DNA from 2 places in the Pseudomonas sp. C321 genome. Region 1 is predicted to be linked to the other one. Evidence: predicted binding sites of a transcription regulator. Region 1 holds the regulator's gene; the other holds the start of a gene.
The links. The regulator LexA, encoded in region 1, represses DNA repair genes until DNA is damaged. The targets are predictions, from matches to a motif close to CTGTNTNNNNANACAG.

Region 1 (14,839 bases):
CGCCTGCTGGGCGTGACCGAAAGCAAATCCGGCAAGGCTGACCTGGCTTCGGCCGTGGTGACGCCGGCTGCCGCTGCTCCTGCAGAAGCGCCGGTGGCAAAGAAGAAGCTCAGCTACAAGCTGCAGCGCGAGCTGGAAGCGTTGCCGGGTGATATCGACGCCAAGGAAAAGCAGATTGCTGGTGTTGAGGCCGAAATGGCTGACGCGAGTTTCTATCAGCGTCCTGCGGCTGAAACCGCCAAGGTCATTGCTTCCCTTGAGCAGTTGCAGGCTGAGTTGGACGTATTGGTTGAGCGTTGGGCCGAGCTGGATGCCTGATTGATTCTGCGGCAATAAAAAACCCGGCGTGCACTTAGGTGAACGCCGGGTTTTTTGTAGGAGCTAGCTTGCTCGCGATGCTCGTTAACGATAACGCGGGGTGCCTGACACGGTGAGGTGCTCTCAGGTTTTTCGCGAGCAAGCTCGCTCCTACACTGCTTTGATCAGTCTCACTGCCAGCACATCACATGGCGCGCCATGCAGCACATCATTGGCGGTGGAGCCCAGGAGCAACGCCAAGCCGTGACGGCCATGGCTGCCGACCACAATCAGGTCACAGCCTTGTTCCTTGGCCAGGTGATGGATTTCCTGGCGCGGCTGGCCGTAGGTCAAGTGGCTCTGATCTTTTTTCAGTGCCGGATACTTGGCAATCAATCGCTCAAGCCGTTCCTTGGCTTGATCGAACTGTTGTTGTTGCAGCTGTGAAAGGTCCATCGGTACATCGCCGCCAAAGGCCATGGCCATGGGTTCGACGATATGCACCAGGGACAGCTTGACGGTGTCGCCGGCAAGTTCAACGGCGCGCTTGATCACTGGATCGCACTCTTCGGTCAGATCCACAGCGACCAGAATATGTTGGTAGGGCATGAAGAGTTCCTCCAAAGGAAAGCGATAAGTTCAGTATGGCTGGTTTCAAGCGGATGGGCTTGCGTCAGGTCAAATCCGCTCATCAAGAATTCGGGAGTACACATATGACGGTCTGGATAGTGGTGTCAATCCTTGCGGTGGTTTTGAGCCCTCTGGCATGGCTGCGTCCATCGCGTCATTCGAGTGGGCGCATGGCTCTGCGCATGGAGGCACGCCGCATTGGCCTGGCCATGCAACTGGTGCCTCAGGAGTGGCCGCACTGGCTCAAGCAGGAGCCGCCGAGCCCGTGTGCGCAGTATCACCGGCCACGGCGCGGCAGCCGGCCTTCGATCTGGAGTTATTGGCAGCTGGAGCCGGGTGTGTGGGTCAATCAGTGGCAGGAAGTCTGCGTTGACGAGAAATTGTTGCCACATTTTGCGACGCTGCCCGACAACGTCTACAAGGTGGAGGCGGATGCGCAGATGATCACTTTGTACTGGGGGGAGAAGGGTGAAATGAGTGTTTTGCAGGACATTACTGCGCTGCTCAAGGCACTGGCCTGATTGGTTTCTGGAGGAACGGTATGTTTTCGTGGGCAATAAAAAGCCCGATATCAACATCGGGCGGGGTTGGCCAGGCAGGCCGGAAACTCTTCAGTGCTGACTTTCATTTCACGCCGGATATTCGTCCAAGCGTTCATGTGATCTTGCTAAGGTTGTCGCTAGCGTAGCTGCTGACGCCAGTCTGTACAGGCCTTCGCACGTATTTTCTTATTATTGATTGCGTGAATGGTTCGCCATCCATCCGCCTGCAACTTGCCCTCATGGTTCTGAAATGACTGAAAAGTCGCGTTTTTCAGGCCCTTTCGGGCGATTGACAATTGTCGGAATTTGGATGAAGGTGGCGTACCCAAATCAAACGGGCGTATGAATTGAGCGTTTGTATTAGCGAGCGCTTCTACAGAATCCCGACTATCGCGTTGGCGGGTGTGCCTGGCGAATTGGCGTTAGCATCGACGGTAACGTCAATGCTGAAGCTTGTGCCTGCGTCCGACGTGTACTGTTCAGCTTCCATATCGTGGAGATCAGTTGATGATTTACGAAGGTAAAGCCATCACGGTTAAGGCTCTTGAAAGTGGCATCGTCGAATTGAAATTCGACCTCAAGGGTGAGTCCGTCAACAAGTTCAACCGTCTAACCCTGAACGAACTGCGTCAGGCCGTAGACGCCATCAAAGCAGATGCTTCGGTCAAGGGCGTGATCGTTTCCAGCGGCAAGGACGTGTTTATCGTCGGCGCTGACATCACCGAATTCGTCGAGAGCTTCAAGCTGCCCGATGCCGAGCTTGTAGCTGGCAACCTCGAAGCCAACAAGATTTTCAGCGATTTCGAAGACCTCAACGTACCGACCGTTGCCGCGATCAATGGCATCGCCCTGGGCGGCGGTTTGGAAATGTGCCTGGCTGCGGACTACCGCGTCATGGTCACGACTGCGAAAATCGGTCTGCCGGAAGTCAAGCTGGGCATCTACCCAGGCTTTGGCGGTACCGTGCGCCTGCCGCGCATCATCGGTGCCGACAACGCCATCGAATGGATCGCCGCCGGCAAGGAAAACCGTGCTGAGGACGCGCTGAAAGTTGGCGCCGTCGATGCCGTGGTTGCTCCCGAGAAGCTGGCCGAAGCCGCACTGAACCTGATCAAAGGCGCCATCAGCGGCGAATTTGACTACAAGGCCAAGCGTCAGCCGAAGCTGGAAAAACTCAAGCTCAACGCCATCGAACAAATGATGTCGTTCGAGACCGCCAAGGGTTTCGTCGCTGGTCAAGCCGGCCCGAACTACCCGGCGCCGGTTGAAGCCATCAAGACCATCCAGAAAGCCGCGAACTTCGGTCGCGACAAGGCGCTGGAAATCGAAGCCGCAGGTTTCGTCAAACTGGCCAAGACCTCTGCCGCGCAGAGCTTGATCGGTCTGTTCCTGAACGATCAGGAGCTGAAGAAAAAGGCCAAGGCCTACGACGAAATCGCCAAGGACGTGAAACAGGCTGCCGTACTCGGCGCCGGTATCATGGGTGGCGGTATCGCCTATCAGTCGGCGTCCAAAGGCACGCCGATCCTGATGAAAGACATCAACGAGCACGGTATCGAGCAGGGTCTGGCAGAAGCCGCGAAACTGCTGGTGGGCCGCGTTGATAAAGGTCGCATGACTGCAGCCAAGATGGCCGAAGTGCTCAACGGCATTCGTCCGACCCTGTCCTACGGTGATTTCGGCCACGTCGACCTGGTGGTCGAAGCGGTTGTCGAGAATCCGAAGGTCAAGCAGGCGGTACTGGCTGAAGTCGAGGCCCATGTCGGTGAAGACACCATCCTGGCTTCCAACACCTCGACCATTTCCATCACCTTGCTGGCCAAGGCCCTCAAGCGTCCGGAAAACTTCGTCGGCATGCACTTCTTCAACCCGGTGCACATGATGCCGCTGGTGGAAGTGATCCGTGGCGAGAAGTCCAGTGAGCTGGCCGTTGCCACCACCGTGGCCTACGCCAAGAAAATGGGCAAGAACCCGATCGTCGTCAACGACTGCCCGGGCTTTTTGGTCAACCGTGTGCTGTTCCCGTACTTCGGCGGTTTCGCCAAGTTGGTCAGCGCTGGTGTGGACTTCGTCCGTATCGACAAGGTCATGGAAAAATTCGGCTGGCCAATGGGCCCGGCGTACCTGATGGACGTGGTCGGTATCGACACCGGCCACCACGGTCGCGACGTAATGGCGGAAGGCTTCCCGGACCGCATGAAAGACGACCGTCGTTCGGCCATCGATGCGCTCTACGAAGCCAAGCGCCTGGGCCAGAAGAATGGCAAGGGCTTCTACGCCTACGAGACCGACAAGCGCGGCAAGCAGAAGAAAGTCGCCGATCCGTCGGTGCTGGAAGTGCTCAAGCCGATCGTCTACGAACAGCGTGAAGTGTCCGACGAGGACATCATCAACTGGATGATGATCGCTCTGTGCCTGGAAACCGTGCGCTGCCTGGAAGACGGCATTGTCGAAACCGCTGCCGAAGCCGACATGGGTCTGGTCTACGGTATTGGTTTCCCTCCATTCCGTGGCGGTGCGCTGCGCTACATCGATTCGATCGGTGTGGCCGAGTTCGTTGCCCTGGCTGATCAGTACGCTGATTTGGGCCCGCTGTACCACCCGACTGCGAAGCTGCGTGAGATGGCCAAAAACGGCCAGAGCTTCTTCGGTTAAGCGCCCAAACGACTAGAGCGAGAATATTTATGAGCTTGAATCCAAGAGACGTCGTGATTGTCGACTTCGGTCGCACTCCAATGGGCCGCTCCAAGGGCGGCATGCACCGCAACACCCGCGCCGAAGACATGTCGGCGCACCTGATCAGCAAATTGCTGGAACGCAACGTCAAGGTCGATCCGAGCGAAGTCGAAGACGTGATCTGGGGCTGTGTGAACCAGACCCTGGAGCAGGGTTGGAACATCGCGCGGATGGTGTCGCTGATGACACCGATCCCGCACACCGCTGCTGCCCAGACCGTCAGCCGCCTGTGTGGCTCGTCCATGAGTGCCCTGCACACTGCCGCGCAAGCGATCATGACCGGCAACGGTGATGTATTTGTGGTGGGTGGCGTCGAGCACATGGGCCACGTCAGCATGATGCACGGTGTCGATCCGAACCCGCACATGTCCCTCTACGCGGCGAAAGCCTCGGGCATGATGGGCTTGACCGCAGAAATGCTCGGCAAGATGCACGGCATCACCCGTGAGGCCCAGGACGCATTCGGCGTGCGCTCCCACCAGCTCGCCCACAAGGCGACCCTGGAAGGCAAGTTCAAGGATGAAATCATCCCGATGAACGGCTACGACGAGAACGGTTTCCTGAAACTGTTCGACTACGACGAAACCATTCGTCCGGACACCACCCTGGAAAGCCTGGCGGCCCTCAAGCCTGCCTTCAATCCCAAGGGCGGCACCGTGACAGCCGGTACTTCGTCGCAGATTACTGACGGTGCTTCGTGCATGATCGTGATGTCGGCCCAGCGTGCCCAGGACCTGGGTATTCAGCCGATGGCAGTGATTCGTTCGATGGCAGTGGCAGGTGTGGACCCGGCGATCATGGGCTATGGTCCAGTACCGGCCACACAAAAAGCACTGAAGCGCGCGGGCCTGACTATCTCCGATATCGACTTCTTCGAACTCAACGAAGCTTTCGCCGCACAGGCCCTGCCAGTGCTGAAAGATTTGAAAGTGCTCGACAAGATGAACGAGAAGGTTAACCTGCACGGCGGCGCGATTGCCCTGGGTCACCCATTCGGTTGCTCTGGTGCGCGAATCTCCGGCACGTTGCTTAACGTGATGAAGCAAAATGGCGGCAACCTCGGGGTAGCTACCATGTGCATTGGTCTCGGCCAAGGCATCTCCACCGTCTTCGAACGTATCTAAACGTTGTGTTGACGGAAGCCGGGGCCAAGTGCCCCGGTTTTTTGTTTTTTGGAAGTTTTTGTATTTTTTTTTTAACAAATTTTGTAAGAGCGCCAGAGCATGAAAGTCGAACCCGGGCTCTACCAGCATTATAAAGGTCCGCAGTACCGCGTTTTTAATGTCGCGCGGCATTCCGAGACCGAAGAGGAAGTGGTGTTTTACCAAGCACTGTATGGCGATTACGGCTTTTGGGTGCGTCCCTTGAGCATGTTCCTGGAGACCGTCGAAGTTGACGGCGAGCAGGTCCCGCGCTTTGCTTTGATCCAGGTCGAACCGAGCCTTTTTTGAGCGTAATAAAGGCAGGCCGCGCGCAATGCTGCGCTTGACCTCACCTTGTTGCCACTATATATAGCGTTGCCGCGTCAGGCGCCAACCGCCTTTCACTTCTCGAATTCAGGAATTTTCCGATCCATGGGCAAATCGCTGGTCATTGTGGAATCCCCGGCTAAGGCCAAGACCATCAACAAGTACTTGGGTAACGAGTACGTGGTGAAGTCGAGTATCGGCCATATCCGAGACCTGCCCACCAGCGGTTCGGCTAGCGCCAGCAAGGAGCCTGCCGCCAAGCGCGGCAAGGCGGCTGCGGGCGAAGGTCCGGTGCTCACGCCTAAAGAGAAAGCTCGCAAGCAGCTGGTCTCGCGCATGGGTGTCGATCCCGACCATGGCTGGAAAGCCCAGTACGAGATCCTCCCGGGCAAGGAAAAGGTCATCGAAGAGCTGCGCCGGCTCGCCAAGGATGCTGACATCATCTATCTCGCAACCGACTTGGATCGCGAGGGGGAAGCCATTGCCTGGCACCTGCGCGAAGCCATCGGTGGTGATGAGAGCCGCTACAAGCGCGTGGTGTTCAACGAAATCACCAAGAAAGCGATTCAGGAGGCCTTCTCCAAGCCGGGCGAACTGGACATCGATCGGGTTAACGCTCAACAGGCCCGTCGTTTCCTCGACCGCGTCGTGGGTTACATGGTCTCGCCACTGCTGTGGGCGAAGATCGCCCGTGGTCTGTCCGCCGGCCGTGTGCAATCGGTAGCGGTGAAGCTGGTGGTGGAGCGTGAGCGCGAGATTCGTGCGTTCAACCCTGAAGAATACTGGGAAATCCATGCTGATCTCGGCAGCGCCAAGGGCGCAACCGTGCGCTTTGACGTGGCCCGCGAGAAAGGCGAGGCCTTCAAGCCGCTCAACGAAGCCCAGGCCATGGCCGCGCTGGAGAAACTCAAGGCTTCCAGCTACAGCATCGTCAAGCGTGAAGACAAACCCACCAGCAGCAAGCCGTCGGCGCCGTTCATCACCTCCACCCTGCAGCAGGCCGCGAGCAACCGCCTGGGCTTCGGCGTGAAGAAGACGATGATGATGGCCCAGCGTCTGTATGAAGCGGGCTACATCACCTATATGCGTACCGACTCCACCAACCTGTCGTTGGATGCAGTCGCGATGGCGCGTACTTACATTGAAGGCGAGTTCGGCAAGAAGTACCTGCCGGAAAACCCGAACGTCTACAGCAGCAAGGAAGGCGCACAAGAGGCTCACGAAGCGATTCGTCCGTCTGACGCCAACACCGAGCCAAGCAAGCTGACTGGCATGGAACGTGACGCTGAGCGCCTCTACGAGTTGATCTGGCGCCAGTTCCTGGCCTGCCAGATGCTGCCGGCGCAATACCTGTCGACCACCGTCAGCGTCGCCGCTGGGGACTTCGAGTTGCGGGCCAAGGGCCGCATCCTCAAGTTTGATGGCTACACCCGCGTCATGCCGCAAATCGCCAAGCCGGGCGACGACGACGTGCTGCCGGACATGGCTCAGGGCGACGTGATGAAGCTGATCAAGCTTGATCCGACCCAGCACTTCACCAAGCCGCCGGCCCGTTATTCGGAAGCCAGCCTGGTGAAAGAGATGGAAAAGCGCGGTATCGGTCGTCCTTCGACCTACGCGGCGATCATCTCCACCATCCAGGACCGTGGCTACGTGGCCCTGCATAACCGTCGTTTCTATTCGGAAAAGATGGGCGACATCGTCACCGAGCGTCTATCCGAGAGCTTCTCCAACCTGATGGACTACGGCTTCACCGCCGGTATGGAAGAGAACCTCGACGACGTCGCCCAGGGCGAACGGGACTGGAAAAACGTACTCGACGAGTTCTACGGTGACTTCAAGAAGAAACTGGAAGTCGCCGAAAGCGCTGAGAATGGCATGCGCGCCAACCAGCCGGTGATGACGGACATTGCGTGCCTCACCTGCGGGCGGCCGATGCAGATTCGTACTGCGTCCACCGGTGTATTCCTCGGTTGCTCGGGCTACAGCCTGCCGCCGAAGGAGCGTTGCAAGGCCACCGTCAACCTGGTGCCGGGTGACGAGATCGCTGCCGATGACGAGGGTGAATCTGAATCCCTGGTACTGCGCGGCAAGCACCGTTGCCCGATCTGCAGCACGGCGATGGACGCCTACCTGCTGGACGAGAAGCACAAGCTGCATATCTGCGGTAACAACCCGGATTGCAACGGCTACGAGATCGAGGAAGGCAGCTACCGTATCAAGGGCTACGAAGGCCCGAGCCTGGAATGCGACAAGTGCGGCAGCGAGATGCAGCTCAAGACGGGCCGTTTCGGCAAGTTCTTCGGTTGCACCAACCCGACCTGCAAGAACACCCGCAAACTGCTCAAAAGCGGTGATGCGGCGCCGCCGAAGATGGACCCGGTGAAGATGCCTGAACTCAAGTGCCAGAAGGTCAACGACACCTACATCCTGCGCGACGGGGCTTCGGGTTTGTTCCTGGCAGCCAGCCAGTTCCCGAAAAACCGTGAGACTCGCGCGCCACTGGTGATCGAGATCGTGCCCCACAAGGACGAGATTGATCCGAAGTACCACTTCCTCTGTGAAGCGCCGAAGAAAGATCCCGACGGTCGTCCGGCTGTGATCCGCTACAGCCGCAAGACCAAGGAGCAGTACGTACAGACCGAAGTCGAGGGCAAGCCTACCGGCTGGAAAGCGTTCTACGACGGTGGCAAGTGGAAGGTCGAGGACAAGCGTCAAGGCGCTTGATTCGGTTGTCCGTTTGACACAAAGGCCGCCTTCACAGGCGGCCTTTGTTTTGGGCTTGCAGTGCACTTGTCTCATCCGTGACACTGCCCAGCCAGTATTACGCCTTATTCGTTGTGGAGACTGCCTTCATGGCCAACGAACTCTATACCCGTACCAACCAGAAAATTTACTTCGCGGGTTTGTCCCTGGAAGCCCTTGGCCGTGCGGAGGAGGGAAAGGAGATGAACGCTATCGCGCTGGTGCAGGCGGGGCGTGAATCGGCGTTGTTCCACCTTTATGGTGCGTTGCTGGGCTTGTGCCATGAAATCGCTGGGTTCTACCGCTTGCCTCAAGCCGCTGCGCCGCGGGCCGAGATGATCCTGACCCGCGAAGTGCTGGAGTCCATGGCGATCCCGGAGTTGGCCGAACTGGTGGAAATGGCACAGAGCCCGGACAGTTGGCTGGCGCGTTTGTTGGTGGCCCATGCGGCGATGTTCCAGCCGCCACGGGCGCCGCACAAGCCCAAGGGTGATGTGACCCAGCCGCTGATCGTGGCGGTGAGCCTGGAGGAGGAGGGCCCGGCGCCGCTGAGCAGGGTAGAGCTGGAAAGCTGGCGCCAGGAACTGAAGAAACTGGCAATTCGGTTTCGGGATGGGCTTAACGAGTGCTAAGTCGCGTGCTCTCGATAGATCAATGATCACCAAATGTGAAAGCTGACTTGATGTGACGAGCCCGCTCGCCACAACAAGCCCGCTTGCCACAAGACTGATATAATCCCGGCCTTTCGTGGAGAACAGACTTTTATGCCAACTTCCTTTTTGGAAATTGTTGAATTGCCCGACGGCCGAATTGAGCTGCGCAGGGCTGAGGACGAGGGTTCTCTGGTAACTTTGGACTTCTCCGAGGACGCCAAGGCGTTCCTGCAAGGCCAGCACGTGGAAGTGGCAAAAGCCATGCTAAGCGTCGGTGTGCAGATGGCGGGACGCCTGGCTGAAGGCGAGCCGGAGAAAGACGACGGCCCACGGATTCTTCACTGAGTCCGTCTGTCGGTTTTTTTGGTGTGAGTCAAACTTACAGATCGGCTTCTCAATCCTGGAGAAGCCTGGTGTCCATCGCAGGCACTGGCTGAAAGTCAGAGCTGCAATCGGACGGTCTTTCGTGCTTGCAGCGGTAACGCTTTGCGCGTTAGCACCGGCTTTATCCCAGTCGAATATTCAAACTCTGTGCGTCGCCCGTGCGTGCTGCACTGATCAACTGTTGCCTGGCTGTTGTGCTCAGCGGGTTCAACCAACTGACCACGGTGTGGCTTCGCCCCAGGCGTAAAGCTTCGCAAGTTAATTGCTGGGCGCTTTGAGTGCCCCGTGGTTGCAGCAGCAGGATACGCTCGCGATTCAGGCCGGCGTCCCGTAACCAGGCCTGGGTCAGGCTTGAGGGCGGGGCGATCAAGGTCAGCCAACGGGCGTCCTGTTCCTCGCTCAGTTCGCGAAGAATGGGGGCCAGCAGGCTCAGGCAGTTCCCGGCAGCGCCGCGCAACGACAATTCACTGAATGCCTCGGGGTCGGTGATCCAGGGTGACTCGATCGCTTCCTTGAGGATCGGCGCAAGGGGCTGGGCCATCATGAAGGCCTCAAACAACGGCAGTTGTGTGTGTTGCGGTGCGTGTGGAAACTGCATGATGCCTCCGTTAGCGGCGAATAACGCCGACACTCAAGCCTTCGATCACCAGGTCCTGGTCTTTGAGGTTCACTTCAATGGGGGCGAACTCAGGGTTTTCGGCCAGGAGCCAGACCTTGCTGCCTTCACGCTTGAAGCGTTTTACCGTGACTTCATCACCGATGCGGGCGACGACGATCTGGCCATTACGGGCTTCGCGAGTGGTATGGACAGCCAACAAGTCACCGTCAAAAATACCGACATCCTTCATGCTCATGCCATGAACCCGCAGCAGGTAGTCAGCGCGAGGGTGGAAGAACGTCGGGTTGATGTTGCAGGATTCTTCGACGTGCTGTTGAGCCAAGATCGGCGCACCGGCAGCAACACGGCCAATGATCGGCAGCGTCGATTCGTCGGCCTTGGCCTCGAAGCCAGGGATGCGGATGCCTCTTGAAGCGCCTGGCGTCATCTCGATCGCGCCTTTGCGGGCGAGGGCCTTCAGGTGTTCTTCAGCGGCATTGGGTGACTTGAATCCCAGCTCCAGCGCAATTTCAGCCCGGGTCGGCGGATAACCGTTGTCGTCGAGGCAGCGCTTGATAAAAGCCAGAATCTCAGCTTGGCGTGGCGTCAGTTTTAGCATGTTGATCGCTCTGTCTTTTTATACAGTGACTGGGATTATATACAGTGAACTGCGCTTGGCAATCATCGTTTTTATTAACTCCGCTGGACGGTCATCCATTAGCCTTATAACGCTCCAGCGACAGCGCTGCCTACAGGCCCCGCCAGATGTGATTAAATAGTGATGAAATAGCTGACTGCTCAGCCGGAAAGCGGACCCGCAGCTTGACAATACATAAGGTGAAACGTATGTTTCAAACAAGTGTTTGTCAGGCGGAGTAACCATGGCCCAGTCGGAAACCGTTGAACGCATTCTCGATGCTGCCGAGCAGTTGTTCGCGGAAAAAGGATTTGCTGAAACCTCATTGCGGCTGATCACCAGCAAGGCCGGGGTCAACCTGGCGGCAGTGAACTATCATTTCGGCTCGAAAAAAGCCCTGATCCAGGCGGTGTTCTCGCGATTCCTGGGGCCGTTCTGCGCCAGCCTTGATCGTGAACTGGAGCGCCGCCAGGCCAAGGCAGATCACAAGCCAAGCCTGGAAGACCTGCTGGAAATCCTCGTCGAGCAAGCGCTGGTGGTCCAGCCACGCAGCGGCAACGACCTGTCGATCTTCATGCGCCTGCTGGGCCTGGCATTCAGCCAGAGCCAGGGGCATTTGCGTCGTTACCTGGAAGACATGTACGGCAAGGTGTTCCGCCGCTATATGCTGCTGGTCAACGAAGCAGCACCTCGCATCCCTCCTATCGAATTGTTTTGGCGCGTGCATTTCATGCTCGGCGCTGCAGCGTTCAGCATGTCCGGAATCAAGGCCTTGCGGGCGATTGCCGAAACCGACTTTGGCGTCAACACCTCCATCGAGCAGGTGATGCGCCTGATGGTGCCGTTCCTCGCGGCCGGCATGCGCGCCGAAACCGGCGTCACTGACCAGGCCATGGCCGCCGCCCAGTTGCGCCCGCGCAGCAAGTCGGTGCCGGCCGCCGCCAAGGTTTAACCGCTCTTGGGTGTGCGTGGCGGCTTGCATCCGCTAAGCTAGCCGCCCATGCCGATTACAGCTATTTATCCACAACCCGTTGCTCTCGCTGAGCGTTCATTGCCAGGTTCAATCCTGGCGATGCGACCTCGCGAGGGCTTCGGTTTGCGCGCGTTATTTAAGGAAGGTTTATGACTGCTGCCCTGCAAGGTTCATTGATGGTGGACGTCGCCGGTACCTGGCTGACGGCTGAAGATCGCCACTTGTTGCGTCAGCCTGAGGTAGGCGGCCTGATCATTTTTGCGCGCAATATCGAGCATCCACGCCAGGTGCGTGAGTTGAGCGCGGCGATTCGTGCCGTGCGCCCGGACGTGTTGTTGGCGGTCGATCAGGAAGGCGGTCGCGTTCAGCGTCTGCGCCAAGGTTTTGTGCGCCTGCCAGCCATGCGTGCCCTGGCCGATAATCCCAACGCCGAATACCTCGCTGAGCAATGCGGTTGGATCATGGCCACCGAAGTGCTGGCAGTTGGTCTGGACCTGAGCTTCGCCCCGGTGCTGGACCTGGATTATCAGCGCAGCGCCGTTGTCGGCAGCCGTTCATTCGAAGGCGATCCCGAGCGTGCCGCCTTGCTGGCTGGCGCCTTTATCCGCGGCATGAACAGCGCCGGCATGGCTGCTACCGGCAAGCACTTCCCCGGTCACGGTTGGGCTGAAGCCGATTCCCACGTTGCGATTCCCAATGATGAGCGCAGCCTGGAACAGATTCGGGCCAATGATCTGGTGCCTTTCGCACGGCTGAGCAAGCAGTTGGCCGCAGTGATGCCGGCCCATGTCATTTACCCACAAGTCGATGCACAACCCGCCGGCTTCTCTCGCCGCTGGCTGCAGGACATCCTGCGAGGTGAGTTGCAGTTCGACGGGGTGATTTTCAGTGATGACCTGTCCATGGCCGGTGCCCATGTAGTGGGTGACGCCGCCAGTCGTATCGAGGCTGCGTTGACCGCCGGTTGCGACATGGGTCTGGTATGCAACGACCGCGCCGCTGCCGAGTTGGCCCTGAGCGCCGCCCAGCGCATGAAGGTCACACCGTCGGCCCGTATTGCCCGGATGCGCGGGCAGGGCATTGCCTCTATCGAATACAAGCAGGACCCACGCTGGCTGGCTGCTCTGGGCGCCCTCAGAGAAGCTCAACTGATCGATTAAGGTGTCGATTATCGGCGACATCACTCGCGGACGCCTGCGCCTGGAGGTGGCAGATGAAATCACCCGGCTGGCAAGAGTATTGAATCGCTGATGGGTGAGTATTTACTCACTCCTTTTGGTGTCAGATAAGTCAGTCTTGAAGTGTGGTTTTTTCATACTCATCTGTGAGAAAACCATATTGAAGAAATTTCCGGCTGCGATAACATCCTAGCCCATGACGATACTTCTTGACCGAATTCTAGAACTGGACTGAGCTGAGCTTTTTGATCAGGGTACTTTTGATCGCGCCATCAAATACGCAAAGGATGACCGGGTCCAGATAGTGGATATGGGTTCGAACATCCTTCATGCGCAGTGTCGAGGTTCAGGTACAAACCTCTACCAGCAGATCATTTCACTGGAAGAATATTCAGGTTCGCCCAGGCTTGATTGTGAGTGCTCCTGCCCGATGGTCAGTGACTGAAAACACTGCGCTGCGGTCCTTATCTATCTTGAGACGACTTATTTCAAGCAGTCGGCTGCCAATACTAATTCCCGTCTGAGCCCTGACCTTGAACGTTGGCTCAACAGCATTCCTGCCCCCGTCCCGGAGGTTGAGACTTACGCCAAGGGCGCCAATACCCGGGTGTTGTACAAGTTCCAGGCAAGTCGGGTTGCAGGTCAGTGGTCATTGGCAGTGTACAAGGCACGTCAGCTGAAAAATGGCGGTCTGAGTGACATCAAGTCGCTCTATTCGTTGGACGAAACGTTGATACGTTCGCCTGGTTATCTCCTTGAGGTGGACAAGCGGATCGCGCGTTTGCTGCTGCCCGGCCAAACGTACGGTCGGTACAGCAGCAGTTATCCACTGGAGGGAGAGGCTGGTGCGCAAATCCTTGAACTGGCGCTGAAGACCGGGAGATTGTTTTATGACTTCGATCCGGTGCAGTTGCTCAATTCGGGCCCCAGCCAAGTCGCCCATTTCAGATGGGTCGAGCAGCCCAATGGTGACTACCGCCCGCAGTGGCACAGTGCTGAGCAACCGCTGACTGATGTCCTGGCCCTCAAGCCGCTCTATTACCTCGACCGCACGCGTATGGAGCTTGGGCCGGTGGAACACGATATGGATGCAACCCTGGCCTGCCATATGTGCCAGTTGCCCGAGATTCCCGCACGCGACGTTGCCCTGTTCAGCGATCGCATCAGCGCGGTGGCTTCAGCCATTCCTCCACCGCAGAAGCTGACTGAACGAGTCATCGACGACATCGAACCACGCGCTTGCCTGACCTTGGGCAGTCATGAATCTCATTCCTACAATGCTGCTTACCACCGCCAGATGCCATCCATTGAGCATCGCGCAGCGTTGGCCTATCGCTATGGCGCGGGTCTTTGAAGTGACAAGGCTTCCACGGAAATCCTGCTGCTGACGGGCACCGAAACCCAGCGCATCCAGCGCAAGCCTGCCGCCGAAAAAGCCCTGCGCAAGGCGCTTGTAGGGTTGGGTTTTGCCAAGGTAACCCGCAAGACCCAGGCGTTGCCCGAGAGTGCGGGAGAAATGTTTGACCTGCCCAGCGATGAGGCCTGGTTGAACTTCGTTGAAGCCGGTTTACCCGCACTGCGTGAGTCCGGTTGGGAAGTGATCATCACCCCCGGCTTTCACTACGACGTGGAGGCGGTGGACCACTGGTACGCCGACATCGAGGAGTCCCCCGGGCGGGAGTGGTTTGATCTGGAGCTGGGTATTGAGGTCAATGGCGAGCGCCACAGCCTGCTGCCTATCGTTCTGAATTTGATGCGCCGTCAGCCGCAGTTGCTTCTACCTGCTTATCTGGCAGATCGCGACGATGACGAGCGCTTGCTGGTCGCTCTAGGTGCAGGTCAGAAAACCAAGGTTGCGCTGCCTTACGGACGAATCAAACCGTTGATGGCGACCCTTGGCGAACTCTATTTGCGTGAGCCCGAGGGGACCTCGCTGCGAGCGATCTGGATGGTATTCCCCTGGTCTGGCAAGGCGGTGAGCGCCTGCGCAACTTTGC
Region 2 (14,839 bases), on a different contig from region 1:
GGTGTTGTTGGTGCTGGCGGTTGCATCGGGCACGAGTGTGAGGGCAGCAGTACTGGAGTCGAGGATTGCAGCGCAGTTTCCTGAACTGGATCTGGCGGGCTGTCCATTGGGGATCTTTGGGAAAGTCGTAGTCGACGCTGATATTCGTACTGTGCAAGCCGGGGATCGCATTGAGATATATCGGCCTTTGATGGCTGATCCGAAAGAAGTTCGCCGGTTGCGTGCGGCCAAGGCCGCCAGCGCGAAGCAGCAGAATCGGTGATTTGTGAAACCACAGGCAACAAAAAGCCCGGCATGCCGGGCTTTTTGTTGGGCGTTTAAACTTACTGCGGGCTGGAATCCAAAGGTTCTGGAGTCGGCACCGGAACAGTTTGCACACCGTCGACGTCTTTCTGGATTTTATCCAGCAAGGAGCCTGGCTTGGCTGGCACCTCGGACTTTGGCTGTTCGCCATTCTGCGCAGGCGCAGTGACGTTGGTGCCGCTGTCCTTGCCCAGCAGGGCTTCATCGCGGCTTACGCCGGGCATGAAGTCACCGGACAGGCTGCTGAGCTGGTCATTGCCATTGAAGATGACACTGACGCGCTCCTGTTGGCGTTCCCCGCCTCCAGGCTGCAGGCTATAGAGATAATCCCAGCGATCGGCATGGAATGTGTCAGTCAGCAGGGGATTGCCCATAATAAACCGTACTTGCCGTCGGGTCATTCCCGGGCGTAACTGGTCTATCATGTCCTGCGTGACGACATTGCCCTGCTGGATGTCGATTTTGTAAACCCCGGGGAATGAACAACCGGCGAGTGCGAGCAGTCCCACAAAGGTGAAACTGGTTAGCAAGAGCTTGGTGTTTTGCATCGGTGGGCGACTTCCACTATCTTGGCTGGGACAACGTAAACGCCGATCATACCCGTATTAAGAGAAGCTGCGAAGCAGCATCCGCGAGAAAGCTGACCATGGTTGAAAATAGCGAACTTCGTAAAGCCGGCCTTAAAGTGACCCTGCCACGGGTCAAAATTCTACAAATGCTCGATTCTGCTGAGCAGCGCCACATGAGTGCCGAGGATGTTTACAAGGCGCTCATGGAGTCTAACGAGGATGTCGGCCTGGCCACGGTTTACCGTGTACTGACCCAGTTTGAAGCCGCAGGGCTGGTAGTTCGTCATAATTTCGACGGCGGTCATGCAGTATTCGAATTGGCTGACAGCGGCCACCACGACCATATGGTCGATGTGGAAACTGGCGAAGTTGTCGAATTCGTCAGCCCGGAAATCGAGAAGCTCCAGAATGCTATCGCCGAGGCGCACGGAGTCGAATTGGTGGATCACAATTTGGTTCTGTACATCCGTAAGAAAAAGTAAGAAATCTACGCAGATTCGCTCTGCGAAACGATCGAAGGCGACCTTAGGGTCGCCTTCGTGCTTTGTGTCGGAAGGGAAATGGTCTGTAAGGCTTGGCTCAGGCCTTTGCTGTCACGACCATTTTTTTCGCGTGGGCCAGGGACTCCTTGGTCAGGTCGATACCGCCGAGCATGCGCGCCACCTCTTCCACCCGCTCGGTCTTGTTCAGCTTGGACACGGCGGTATGGGTTGCGTCGCTGCCCCGCACCTTATGTACAAACAGGTGTTGATGCCCTTGCGCAGCCACCTGTGGCAAGTGGGTAACGGTCAATACTTGCCCGCGATCACCCAGCCGGCGCAGAAGTTGGCCGACAATCTCGGCTGTAGGCCCGCCGATCCCTACGTCCACCTCGTCGAATACCAGTGTCGGAACTCGTGAGGTCTGGGCGGTAATGACCTGGATCGCCAGGCTGATCCGCGATAGCTCGCCACCGGATGCGACCTTTGCCAGCGCTTTCAACGGTTGGCCAGGGTTTGCGCTAACCAGTAGCTCCACCTGCTCCAGGCCATTGGGCAGCAATTCATTACTGGTATTGGCGTGCAGTTCAATGGTGAAGCGCCCGCCAGGCATGCCCAGGCGTTGAATCTCCTGCTCCACCGCGCAGGCCAGGCCGGTGGCCTCCTGATGCCGCAGATCGCTCAGTTCACGGGCCTTCTCTTGATAATGACGCGCGAAGGAGGCCAGTTCGTCCGCCAGCCGTTCGATGGATTCATCGTTGGCATTTAGTGTTTCGATTTCATCCAGCAGCTTCTGCTGCATGGTCGCCACTTCGGTTGGCTGGATTCGATGCTTGCGCGCCAGTGTGTAGATAGTGTCCAGGCGCTCTTCTATCTCTTGCAGGCGCGCTGGGTCGGCGTCGAAATGGTCAAGGAACCGGTTCAGCTCGCCCACGGCCTCTTCCACCTGAATCTGCGCGCTGGTCAGCAGGGTCGTTGCTTCATTCAGCGAGCCGGAGGAGTTGTTCACGCTCGACAGGCGATTGAGGCTGGCGGTCAGTGCGTTAAGCACATTTCCGGAATCGCTCTCGCTGCACTGCTCGACCACTTGTCGGCAAATACCCAGCAGGGTTTCGGCATTGGTCAGGTTCTTGTGCTCTTGCTCCAGTTGCTCCAACTCTGTTTCGCCCAGCCCCAGGCTTTCCAGTTCTTCGAGCTGATAGCTGAGCAATTGGTGGCGGGCGCGCTGCTCGTCGCCGGAGTTGGAGAGGCGTTCCAGCTCCTGGCGGGTCTGGCGCCAGCGCTGTGCGGCCAATTGCACCTGGCGCGCAAGGTCGGTTGCGCCGGCGTATTCGTCGAGAAGGCGGCGGTGGGTGTCGGTTTTCAGCAGGGACTGGTGTTCATGCTGGCTGTGGATGTCAATCAGCAGCTCGCCCAGGGCTTTCAAGTCGCCAAGAGGGCAGGGCGTGCCGTTTATATAGCCGCGCGAGCGCCCTTCGGCGGTGATCACGCGGCGCAGGATGCATGGGCCATCGCTATCAAGATCGCGTTCGGCAAGCCAGGCGCCGGCTTCCGGGATATCCGCCAGGTCAAAGGTCGCGAGAATGTCGGCTTTGTCGGCGCCTGGGCGAACCACGCCGCTGTCGGCGCGATCGCCCAGGGTGAGACCCAGGGCATCAAGCATGATCGACTTGCCGGCGCCGGTTTCGCCTGTGATTACGCTCATCCCGCGATCCAGTTCAAGATCCAGGTGTTCAACGATGGCGTAGTTGTGTACAGACAGGTGCACCAGCATGACGGCCGCTCCCAAGCTTAAGGTATGGTTATTTATACAGTGTTTTGTTCTGGGCTGACAATCCTGCCGCTTAGCTCGATTCGCTTGGTGATAGGTGTTTTTTAGTGCACCAAGGAATGAGTCGGGGAAGTTGATCCAATACATGTCAAAGACATCGGTGCCCTTGAACCTGAAAATTGTGGCCCCATATACCGGAACAGAAGCGCGAGTCGAGTTCGCGCACGATTTTGAAAGGAGAAATCTATGGCTGACGAACAGACGCTGGATACGCAAAATCTAGACGCCAACCAGGCCTCGCAAGCATCGGGTGAAGACCTGGCGGCTCGTGTGCAAGTGCTCGAAGAGCAACTGGCAGGCGCTCAGGATCAGGCTTTGCGTGTTGCTGCCGATCTGCAGAACGTCCGCCGTCGCGCTGAGCAGGATGTAGAAAAAGCCCACAAGTTTGCTCTGGAAAAATTTGCCGGGGATCTGTTGCCGATCATCGACAGCCTGGAGCGTGGCCTGGAGTTGTCCAATCCGGACGACGAAAACATCCGCCCCATGCGCGAAGGGATCGAACTGACCCTGAAAATGTTCCAGGACACCCTGAAGCGTTATCAGCTGGAAGCTATCGATCCGCAAGGCGGTGAGCCGTTCAACGCTGAGCACCACCAGGCAATGGCGATGCAGGAAAGCGCGGATGTTGAGCCCAACAGCGTATTGAAGGTGTTTCAGAAGGGTTATCAGCTCAACGGTCGTTTGTTGCGTCCGGCGATGGTGGTGGTGAGCAAGGCTCCTGCACCGGTCGCACCTTCGATTGATGAGCAAGCTTGAAATTAGCCGCAAGGCCCCCATTTATAAGTCAAGCGTTTAAGTGCTACCGCAGTTAGCCACCACTGCTGCGGCAACCAAATCCAAAGTTTCGGGAGAGTAAATCATGGGCAAAATTATCGGTATCGACCTGGGGACTACCAACTCCTGCGTCTCCGTGCTGGAAAACGGCGTATCCAAAGTTATTGAAAACGCCGAAGGCGCGCGCACCACTCCGTCCATCGTGGCTTATGCCAGCGACGGCGAAATCCTGGTGGGCCAGTCCGCCAAGCGTCAGGCTGTGACCAATCCGCATAACACCCTGTACGCGGTGAAGCGTCTGATCGGTCGTAAGTTCGACGAAGAAGTCGTACAGAAAGACATCAAGATGGTCCCTTACAAAATCGCCAAGGCTGACAACGGTGACGCCTGGGTTGAAGTAAACGGCCAGAAAATGTCGCCGCCACAAATCTCGGCTGAAATCTTGAAAAAGATGAAGAAGACCGCCGAAGACTACCTCGGTGAAGCCGTGACTGAAGCGGTCATTACCGTTCCGGCCTACTTCAACGACAGTCAGCGTCAGGCGACCAAAGATGCTGGCCGTATTGCTGGCCTGGACGTAAAACGTATCATCAACGAACCAACCGCAGCCGCTCTGGCTTACGGCATGGACAAGGCTCGGGGCGACCACACTGTGATCGTTTACGACCTGGGTGGCGGTACTTTCGACGTTTCCGTGATCGAAATCGCTGAAGTTGATGGCGAGCACCAGTTCGAAGTGTTGGCCACCAACGGTGACACGTTCCTGGGTGGTGAAGACTTCGACATTCGTCTGATCGACTACCTCGTTGACGAATTCAAGAAAGAAAGCGGCATGAACCTCAAGGGTGACCCGCTGGCGATGCAGCGCCTGAAGGAAGCTGCTGAGAAGGCCAAGATCGAACTGTCTTCGAGCCTGCAGACTGACGTGAACCTGCCGTACATCACTGCAGACGCCACCGGTCCTAAGCACTTGAACGTGAAGATTTCCCGCGCCAAGCTGGAATCGCTGGTTGAAGACCTGGTTCAACGCACCATCGAGCCTTGCCGCATTGCTCTGAAAGACTCGGGTATCGACGTTGGCAAGATCGACGATGTGATCCTGGTCGGCGGTCAGACCCGTATGCCACTGGTTCAGAAGCTGGTGACCGAGTTCTTCGGTAAAGAAGCGCGTAAAGACGTCAACCCGGACGAAGCGGTTGCCATGGGTGCTGCCATCCAGGGTGCGGTATTGGCCGGCGACGTGAAAGACGTTCTGCTGCTGGACGTAAGCCCGTTGACCCTGGGTATCGAAACCATGGGCGGCGTGATGACTGCGCTGATCGAGAAAAACACCACGATTCCTACCAAGAAATCGCAAGTGTTCTCGACTGCCGACGACAACCAAGGCGCCGTGACCATTCACGTGCTGCAAGGTGAGCGTAAGCAAGCTGGTCAGAACAAGTCCCTGGGCAAGTTCGACCTGGCCGAGATTCCACCAGCACCACGTGGTGTGCCACAAATTGAAGTGACCTTCGACATCGACGCCAACGGCATTCTGCACGTAGGCGCCAAAGACAAGGCCACCGGCAAGACTCAGTCGATCGTGATCAAGGCCAACTCCGGTCTGTCCGAGGAAGAAATTCAGCAGATGATTCGCGATGCTGAAACCAACGCCGAGGAAGATCGCAAGTTCGAAGAGTTGGCAGCTGCCCGTAACCAGGGTGATGCACTGGTTCACTCGACTCGCAAAATGGTCGCTGACGCTGGCGACAAAGTGACTGGCGAAGAGAAAACTGCGATCGAAGCTGCTGTAGTTGCCCTGGAAGCCGCCGTAAAAGGCGACGACAAGGCTGCTATCGAAGCCAAGGTTGAGGAGCTGTCGAAGGTCTCCGCGCCAGTGGCTCAGAAGATGTATGCCGAGCAAGGCCAGCCGGCTGATGGCGCTGGGCAGCAAGCAGAGCCTGAAGCCAAGCACGACGATGTTGTCGATGCCGAGTTCGAAGAAGTCAAAGAAAACAAGTAAGCAGTAAGTTGGTCGGCCGGTTGACCGCTTTCAGGCGGTGACTGGTAGGATGTCGCCGCGCGGGAGCTTGCTCCCGCGTTGGCGTGTCTGGGGCACGCGAATTTTTACAGCATGCGACAGCGTTCGGATGCTGGCGGTGTGATCGGGGATGCTCCTGCTTTCCGAGCGACAGTCGCCGCTTTTTTGGCCGGGTTCCTGGCTGAAAACATTTAAGACCAGGATCGTTGAATTGACGTGAGTTGGGTCCGGGCCTGTATTGGGGCTCAACGAGTTTGGCGAGGCTCAGGAGGGGTTTGCCGAACGTCCTTAAGAGTGCAAAGACTTATGGCAAAGCGTGACTATTACATAGTGTTGGGTGTGGAGCGCGGTTCCAGCGAGGCGGACCTGAAAAAGGCTTACCGTCGCCTGGCGATGAAGCACCACCCGGACCGTAATCCGGATAACAAAGAATCCGAAGACTTGTTCAAAGAGGCCAACGAGGCCTACGAGTGCCTGTGTGATCCAAACAAGCGGGCGGCCTACGATCAGTATGGCCACGCTGGTGTTGATCCAAGCATGGGTGGCGGCGGTGCCGGTTTTGGCGGCCAGAACTTCTCCGATATTTTTGGCGACGTGTTCAGTGACTTCTTTGGTGGTGGTCGTGGCGGTCAGCGTGGCGGTGCCCAGCGTGGTAGCGACCTGCGCTACACCCTTGAGCTGAACCTCGAAGAAGCAGTGCGTGGCACCAGCGTCAATATCCGTGTGCCGACACTGGTCAACTGCAAGCCGTGCGACGGGGCGGGCGCCAAGAAAGGCTCCTCGCCGATCACTTGCCCGACCTGTGGTGGTATCGGTCAGGTACGCATGCAGCAAGGCTTCTTCTCGGTGCAGCAAACCTGCCCGCGCTGCCATGGCCAGGGCAAGATCATTTCCGATCCGTGCGACTCCTGCCACGGTGAAGGCCGTGTCGAAGAGTACAAGACCCTTTCGGTGAAAGTGCCATCGGGTGTTGATACTGGTGACCGCATTCGCCTGTCGGGTGAGGGTGAGGCGGGCGCTCAAGGTGGTCCGGCGGGCGACCTGTACGTGGTGATCAATGTGCGCGAGCACGCTATCTTCCAGCGCGACGGTAAACATCTGTTTTGTGAAGTGCCGATCAGCTTCGTCGATGCGGCTCTGGGTGGTGAGTTGGAGATTCCGACGCTGGATGGTCGGGTCAAACTCAAGATTCCCGAGGGTACGCAGACCGGCAAGCAGTTCCGTATCCGTGGCAAAGGCGTTGCGCCGGTGCGCGGTGGTGGTGCTGGCGACTTGATGTGTCGTGTGGCGGTAGAGACGCCGGTTAACCTGGGTCGTCGTCAGCGCGAGCTGCTGGAAGAGTTGCGCAGTTCCCTGGCGGGCGATGACACTCATTCGCCCAAGACTGCTGGCTGGTTCGAAGGCGTGAAGCGCTTCTTCGGCGACCTGTAAGGACGTGAGTATGCGACGTATAGCTGTGATGGGCGCGGCCGGACGCATGGGCAAGAACCTGGTTGAGGCGGTGCAGCAGCGCTCGCCTCTGTCGGGTCTGACGGCGGCGATCGTTCGGCCGGGCAGCACACTGATCGGCGCCGATGCCGGTGAGTTGGCATCGCTGGGCAGGATCGGTGTGTCGTTGTCCGGTAGCCTGGAAAAGGTTATTGATGAGTTCGATGTGTTGATCGATTTCACGCTTCCAGAGGTGATGCTGAAAAACCTGGCGTTCTGCCGCAAGGCGGGCAAGGCCATGGTCATTGGCACCACCGGCTTGAATGCCGAGCAAAAGCAGCTGTTGGTTGCTGCGGGTAAGGATATCCCGATTGTGTTTGCTGCCAACTTCAGTGTTGGTGTCAATCTGTCGCTGAAGTTGCTCGACATGGCAGCTCGTGTGTTGGGTGATGATGCGGACATCGAAATTATCGAAGCTCATCACCGGCACAAGGTCGATGCGCCGTCGGGTACGGCGATGCGCATGGGTGAAGTGATCGCCGATGCGCTTGGCCGTGATCTGTCGAAAGTGGCGGTGTATGGCCGCGAAGGCCATACCGGCGTGCGCGATCGTGAAACCATCGGCTTTGCTACCGTTCGCGGCGGTGATGTGGTGGGTGATCACACGGTGTTGTTCGCGGCAGAGGGTGAGCGCCTTGAGATCACGCACAAGGCTTCCAGTCGTATGACTTTCGCCAAGGGTGCGGTGCGTGCGGCGTTGTGGCTGGACGGTCGTGAGCCTGGCCTGTACGACATGCAAGATGTGCTTGAACTGCGTTAAGCAGTAGCTAAAACAGGGCTCAGGCATTAACCTAGGGCTCTGTTTTTACCCGCTAAGCGACGTCCTGTCGCATTCCCCTGCCTTTAAGGCTCATTAGCGGTGGACCAAAAAAGCCTTTTTCTGTAAGCTACAGCTTTAGTGTGTCCACTAAAAGCGCGCAGAATAATTCAGTGAAGAAGCGGGGTGACGTGTCCATACGTCACTCCGCTTTTTTGCAACCTGCGATCGCCCTTTCAGGCTTTATTTACGGGAGGTCTTCTTGACTAAGCCAGCCATACTCGCCCTTGCTGATGGCAGCATTTTTCGCGGCGAAGCCATTGGAGCCGACGGTCAGACCGTTGGAGAGGTGGTGTTCAACACCGCCATGACCGGCTATCAGGAAATCCTTACCGATCCTTCCTACGCCCAACAGATCGTTACCCTGACCTATCCGCACATCGGTAATACCGGCACTACGCCGCAAGATGCCGAGTCTGATCGTGTCTGGTCGGCCGGTCTGGTGATTCGTGACCTGCCACTGGTTGCGAGCAACTGGCGTAGCACGATGTCCCTGTCCGATTACCTGAAAGCCAACAACGTAGTGGCGATCGCAGGTATTGATACGCGTCGCCTGACACGCATCCTGCGTGAAAAGGGCTCGCAGAGCGGCTGCATCATGGCCGGTGACAATATTTCCGAAGCAGCAGCGATTGCCGCGGCGCAAGGTTTCCCTGGCCTGAAAGGCATGGACCTGGCGAAAGTTGTCAGTACCAAGGAAAAGTACGAGTGGCGCTCCACTGTCTGGGACTTGAAGACCGACAGCCATGCCACCATCGAAGCCTCCGAGCTGCCGTATCACGTAGTGGCTTACGACTACGGTATCAAGCACAACATCTTGCGCATGCTGGTCGAGCGCGGTTGCCGCGTGACCGTGGTGCCGGCGCAAACCCCGGCCAGCGACGTACTGGCCTTGCAGCCGGACGGTGTGTTCCTGTCCAACGGCCCGGGTGACCCGGAGCCTTGCGACTACGCGATTCAGGCCATTAAGGACGTGTTGGAGACCGAGATTCCGGTATTCGGCATTTGCCTGGGTCACCAGCTGTTGGCCCTGGCCTCCGGTGCCAAGACCCTAAAAATGGGGCACGGCCATCACGGTGCCAACCACCCGGTGCAGGACCTGGATACCGGCGTCGTCATGATCACCAGCCAGAACCACGGTTTTGCGGTGGATGAAGCGACCTTGCCGGGCAACGTCCGGGCGATTCACAAGTCGCTGTTCGACGGCTCCCTGCAAGGTATCGAACGCACAGACAAGAGCGCGTTCAGCTTCCAGGGCCACCCTGAAGCAAGCCCGGGCCCGAACGACGTAGCGCCGCTGTTCGACCGTTTCATCAATGAGATGGCCAAGCGACGCTAAGTGAGTGGCCTGAGGGTGGCACGGGAAACCGGCGGCCCCCTCAGGCTCTTCAAGGATTGTTCAAGACGGCTTGCCGACTGACCTGCGGATTTGAGTGACAAACCCATGCCAAAACGTACAGACATAAAAAGCATCCTGATTCTCGGCGCTGGCCCGATCGTGATCGGCCAGGCCTGCGAATTCGACTACTCCGGCGCCCAGGCCTGTAAAGCCCTGCGCGAGGAGGGTTACCGCGTCATCCTGGTGAACTCCAACCCAGCCACCATCATGACCGATCCGGACATGGCCGACGCCACCTATATCGAGCCGATCAAGTGGCAGACCGTTGCCAAGATTATCGAAAAAGAGCGTCCAGACGCACTGCTGCCAACCATGGGCGGCCAGACTGCACTGAACTGCGCCCTGGACCTGGAGCGCGAAGGCGTTCTGGAAAAGTTCGGCGTAGAGATGATCGGTGCCAATGCCGACACCATCGACAAGGCTGAAGACCGTTCGCGTTTCGACAAGGCGATGAAGTCCATCGGCCTTGATTGCCCGCGCTCGGGTATCGCCCACAACATGGAAGAGGCCAATGTGGTCCTCGAGAAGCTTGGCTTCCCGTGCATCATTCGTCCGTCCTTCACCATGGGCGGTACCGGTGGCGGTATCGCTTACAACCGTGAAGAGTTCGAAGAAATCTGCGCTCGTGGTCTGGACCTGTCGCCGACCAAAGAGCTGCTGATCGACGAATCCTTGATCGGCTGGAAAGAATACGAGATGGAGGTTGTCCGCGACAAAAAGGACAACTGCATCATCGTTTGCTCCATTGAAAACTTTGACCCGATGGGTGTGCACACTGGTGATTCGATCACCGTGGCTCCTGCACAAACCCTGACCGACAAGGAATACCAGATCCTGCGTAACGCCTCCCTGGCGGTACTGCGCGAGATCGGCGTGGAAACTGGTGGCTCCAACGTTCAATTCGGTATCTGCCCGAACACCGGCCGTATGGTCGTGATCGAGATGAACCCGCGTGTTTCGCGTTCTTCGGCCCTGGCTTCGAAGGCCACTGGCTTCCCGATTGCCAAGATCGCGGCCAAGCTGGCTGTGGGTTATACCCTGGACGAGCTGTCGAACGACATCACCGGCGGCAAGACCCCGGCGTCCTTTGAGCCGTCCATCGACTATGTCGTGACCAAGCTACCGCGCTTTGCCTTCGAAAAATTCCCGAAAGCCGACGCTCGCCTGACCACCCAGATGAAGTCGGTGGGTGAAGTCATGGCCATCGGTCGGACCTTCCAGGAATCCCTGCAGAAAGCCCTGCGCGGCCTGGAAGTGGGCGTTTGCGGCCTGGACGAGAAGCTCGACCTGAGCAATCCGGAAAGCATGAGCGTGCTCAAGCGCGAGCTGACCGTGCCGGGCGCCGAGCGTATCTGGTACGTGGCTGACGCCTTCCGCGCCGGCATGACCGTCGAAGAGATCTTCGGCATGAACATGATCGACCCATGGTTCCTGGTACAGATCGAAGACCTGATCAAGGACGAAGAGAAGGTCAAGACCCTGGGTCTGGCCAGCATCGACCGCGACATGATGTACAAGCTCAAGCGCAAGGGCTTCTCCGATATGCGCCTGGCCAAGCTGCTGGGTGTCACCGAGAAAAGCCTGCGTCGCCACCGTCACAAGCTTGAGGTGTACCCGGTCTACAAGCGCGTTGACACCTGCGCCGCCGAGTTTGCCACCGACACCGCTTATCTCTACTCGACGTACGAGGAAGAGTGCGAAGCTGCACCGTCGGGCCGCGACAAGATCATGATCCTTGGCGGTGGTCCCAACCGTATCGGTCAGGGCATCGAGTTCGATTACTGCTGCGTACACGCGGCACTGGCCCTGCGCGCAGATGGTTACGAGACCATCATGGTCAACTGCAACCCGGAAACCGTTTCCACTGACTACGACACCTCGGATCGCCTGTACTTCGAACCAGTGACCCTGGAAGACGTGCTGGAAATCGTTCGTGTAGAGAAGCCAAAAGGCGTGATCGTCCAGTACGGCGGCCAAACTCCGCTGAAATTGGCTCGTGCCCTGGAAGAGGCCGGCGTACCGATCATCGGTACCAGCCCTGACGCCATTGACCGTGCCGAAGACCGTGAGCGCTTTCAGCAGATGGTCGAGCGCCTGAACTTGCGTCAACCGCCAAACTCCACCGTACGCAGCGAAGACGAAGCCATCCGTGCAGCCAGCAAGATCGGTTACCCACTGGTGGTGCGTCCCTCCTACGTACTGGGCGGCCGGGCGATGGAAATCGTCTACGAGGAAGAAGAACTCAAGCGTTACCTGCGCGATGCGGTGAAAGTCTCCAACGACAGCCCGGTGCTGCTGGACCACTTCCTCAACTGCGCCATCGAAATGGACGTGGATGCGGTCTGCGACGGTACCGACGTAGTGATCGGCGCGATCATGCAGCACATCGAACAAGCGGGTGTTCACTCGGGTGACTCCGCTTGCTCGCTGCCGCCGTATTCGCTGCCAGCGCACATCCAGGACGAGATGCGCGAACAGGTTAAGAAAATGGCCCTGGAGCTGGGTGTGGTCGGCCTGATGAACGTACAGTTGGCGCTGCAAGGCGAAGACATCTACGTCATCGAAGTCAACCCGCGTGCTTCCCGTACTGTGCCGTTTGTTTCCAAGTGCATCGGTGTTTCCCTGGCAATGATTGCCGCACGTGTGATGGCCGGTAAGACCTTGAAGGAAATCGGCTTCACCAAGGAAATCATTCCGAACTTCTACAGTGTGAAAGAGGCGGTGTTCCCATTCGCCAAATTCCCTGGCGTGGACCCGATCCTGGGCCCAGAGATGAAGTCCACCGGTGAAGTGATGGGTGTGGGCGACACCTTCGGTGAAGCGTTCGCCAAGGCCCAGATGGGCGCCAGCGAAGTGCTGCCGATCGGCGGTACTGCCTTCATCAGCGTGCGTGATGATGACAAGCCGCTGGTTGCAGGCGTGGCCCGTGATCTGATCAACTTGGGCTTTGAAATCGTGGCTACTGCCGGGACTGCCAAGCTGATCGAGGCGGCAGGCCTGAAAGTGCGTCGCGTGAACAAGGTGACTGAAGGCCGTCCACACGTGGTCGACATGATCAAGAATGACGAAGTCACTCTGATCATCAACACCACCGAAGGTCGCCAGTCGATTGCGGACTCCTACTCCATTCGTCGTAACGCCTTGCAGCACAAAATCTATTGCACCACCACTATTGCTGCTGGCGAAGCTATCTGTGAAGCGCTCAAGTTTGGTCCAGAAAAGACTGTGCGCCGCTTGCAGGATCTACACGCAGGATTGAAGGCATGATCAAGTACCCAATGACAGTCCAGGGCGCCAAGGCCCTGGAAGAAGAACACGCTCATCTGACCAAGGTTGTCCGTCCGAAGCTGAGTCAGGACATCGGGACCGCCCGCGAATTGGGTGACCTGAAGGAAAACGCCGAATACCACGCCGCTCGTGAGCAGCAAGGTATGGTCGAGGCTCGGATCCGTGACATCGAAGGCCGCATGCAGAACGCGGTGATCATTGATGTCACGACCATCCCGCGCACCGGCAAGGTGATTTTTGGTACGACCGTGGAAATCGCCAACGTCGAGACTGATGAGCGCGTGACCTACCACATCGTGGGTGAGGACGAGGCTGACTTCAAACTCGGCAAGATCTCCGTCGGTTCGCCACTGGCCCGCGCCTTGATTGCCAAGGAAGAGGGTGATGTGGTGGCCGTCAAGACGCCTGGTGGCGTGATCGAGTACGAGATTGTCGAAGTTCGTCACATCTGAGAGGCGGCGCCCGCTACGTGCGGGCGCCATGCTCTGGCAGTTGGCCCAGATGCTCTGGGTCGGCGGCCTGTGGCTGTTGCATATTGGTGTCTTACCGGTGTTGGGCCTGATTGGTCTGGCGCCGTTGCTGATTGATGAGGTCGGCGGATTATTGAGTGCGCTGCTGGTGGGTTTTGCAGCGGCGTGCGTGACGCTTCAGGCGCTGGTGCTGATCGAGGCCGAAGGCTTGGGGAGTTTGTGGCGGGATATTCGCGGGCAACTGCTGTTGATGGCGTTGTATGCGTGCGCAATGTATTGCTTGGTGCGCATGTTTCTGCCGGAAGCGTTGCGCTGGCAGCTGTTCAGCTATCTTGTGCTAGGGTTCTCCGGCTTGGTGCTGGTTGTGCAACCGGCGCCGGGGTGGAGCGGCAGGGCGCGCGAAGCGCGCCCTTAACCCTTGTATCATTTGAAACGATGGACGTTCGACAGTTGCTTGTTGGCGCTGAAGTTCCTGCGATACAACAGTGCCATTTTGCCGATGACCTGAACCAGGTCCGCTTTGCCGGCCTTGCAGAGTTCTGCAATGGCCGCCAGGCGCGCCTCGCGATCAAGGATGCTGACCTTGATCTTGATTAGTTCGTGATCGCCCAATGCGCGTTCAAGTTCGGTTAACACACCTTCAGTCAAACCGTTGTCAGCCACAGTCAAAACTGGTTTCAGATGGTGGCCAATGGATTTGTACTGTTTCTTCTGCTCTTGAGTGAGCGGCATAATCTGACCCCTGTGTCTGATCTTGTAAAAAGCGGCGGCCAGTTTACCCGAGCGAGTCCGGGACCGCCCAGTTAATCACGACCCGTTTATTTTTGAGGTGGCCCGTGGCCCGTTCCAAAACTAGCCTTAAGTGGCTGCAAGAGCATTTCAACGACCCTTACGTCAAAATGGCGCAAAAGGATGGCTACCGTTCCCGGGCCAGTTACAAGCTGCTGGAGATCCAGGAAAAGGACAAGTTGATCCGCCCTGGCATGAGCGTTATCGATCTTGGCGCAGCCCCCGGTGGCTGGTCCCAGGTGACCAGTCGTCTGATTGGTGGGCAGGGTCGTTTGATCGCTTCCGATATTCTGGAAATGGACAGCATCCCGGATGTGACCTTCGTCCATGGTGACTTTACCCAGGACGCCGTGCTGGCGCAGATTCTCGAAGCCGTTGGAAAATCGCAGGTAGACCTTGTGATTTCCGATATGGCCCCCAATATGAGTGGATTACCAGCCGTGGATATGCCGCGAGCGATGTTCCTTTGCGAGTTGGCATTGGACCTGGCTGGTCGGGTTTTGCGTCCTGGTGGTGATTTTCTGGTCAAGGTCTTCCAGGGTGAAGGCTTCGACGAATACCACAAAAACATCCGCAAGCTGTTCGATAAGGTGCAGACGCGCAAGCCTGACT

Region 2: recN (DNA repair protein RecN) is a predicted target of LexA. The motif match lies at 3,150-3,165, and genes of this name have one in related genera.

What each region holds. Positions count from the first base shown of each region.
Region 1 is NZ_JBUZRB010000001.1:29,710-44,548, reverse strand. Features, by position in the region: gene ACZRJ6_RS00190 (ATP-binding cassette domain-containing protein) at 1-318, shown strand, start outside; gene ACZRJ6_RS00185 (universal stress protein) at 469-906, opposite strand; gene ACZRJ6_RS00180 (hypothetical protein) at 1,011-1,448, shown strand; gene fadB (fatty acid oxidation complex subunit alpha FadB) at 1,977-4,124, shown strand; gene fadA (acetyl-CoA C-acyltransferase FadA) at 4,154-5,329, shown strand; gene ACZRJ6_RS00165 (DUF1653 domain-containing protein) at 5,429-5,656, shown strand; gene topA (type I DNA topoisomerase) at 5,780-8,401, shown strand; gene ACZRJ6_RS00155 (DUF6586 family protein) at 8,530-9,051, shown strand; gene ACZRJ6_RS00150 (hypothetical protein) at 9,184-9,417, shown strand; gene sulA (SOS-induced cell division inhibitor SulA) at 9,578-10,054, opposite strand; gene lexA (transcriptional repressor LexA) at 10,065-10,673, opposite strand; gene ACZRJ6_RS00135 (TetR family transcriptional regulator) at 10,936-11,643, shown strand; gene nagZ (beta-N-acetylhexosaminidase) at 11,814-12,824, shown strand; partial or broken gene ACZRJ6_RS00125 (DEAD/DEAH box helicase) at 13,450-14,839, shown strand, end outside.
Region 2 is NZ_JBUZRB010000009.1:80,388-95,226, forward strand. Features, by position in the region: gene ACZRJ6_RS22470 (RnfH family protein) at 1-262, shown strand, start outside; gene ACZRJ6_RS22475 (outer membrane protein assembly factor BamE) at 324-851, opposite strand; gene fur (ferric iron uptake transcriptional regulator) at 950-1,354, shown strand; gene recN (DNA repair protein RecN) at 1,452-3,125, opposite strand; gene grpE (nucleotide exchange factor GrpE) at 3,369-3,938, shown strand; gene dnaK (molecular chaperone DnaK) at 4,042-5,958, shown strand; gene dnaJ (molecular chaperone DnaJ) at 6,283-7,407, shown strand; gene dapB (4-hydroxy-tetrahydrodipicolinate reductase) at 7,418-8,224, shown strand; gene carA (glutamine-hydrolyzing carbamoyl-phosphate synthase small subunit) at 8,484-9,620, shown strand; gene carB (carbamoyl-phosphate synthase large subunit) at 9,726-12,947, shown strand; gene greA (transcription elongation factor GreA) at 12,944-13,420, shown strand; gene ACZRJ6_RS22525 (MFS transporter) at 13,449-13,853, shown strand; gene ACZRJ6_RS22530 (YhbY family RNA-binding protein) at 13,862-14,170, opposite strand; gene rlmE (23S rRNA (uridine(2552)-2'-O)-methyltransferase RlmE) at 14,275-14,839, shown strand, end outside.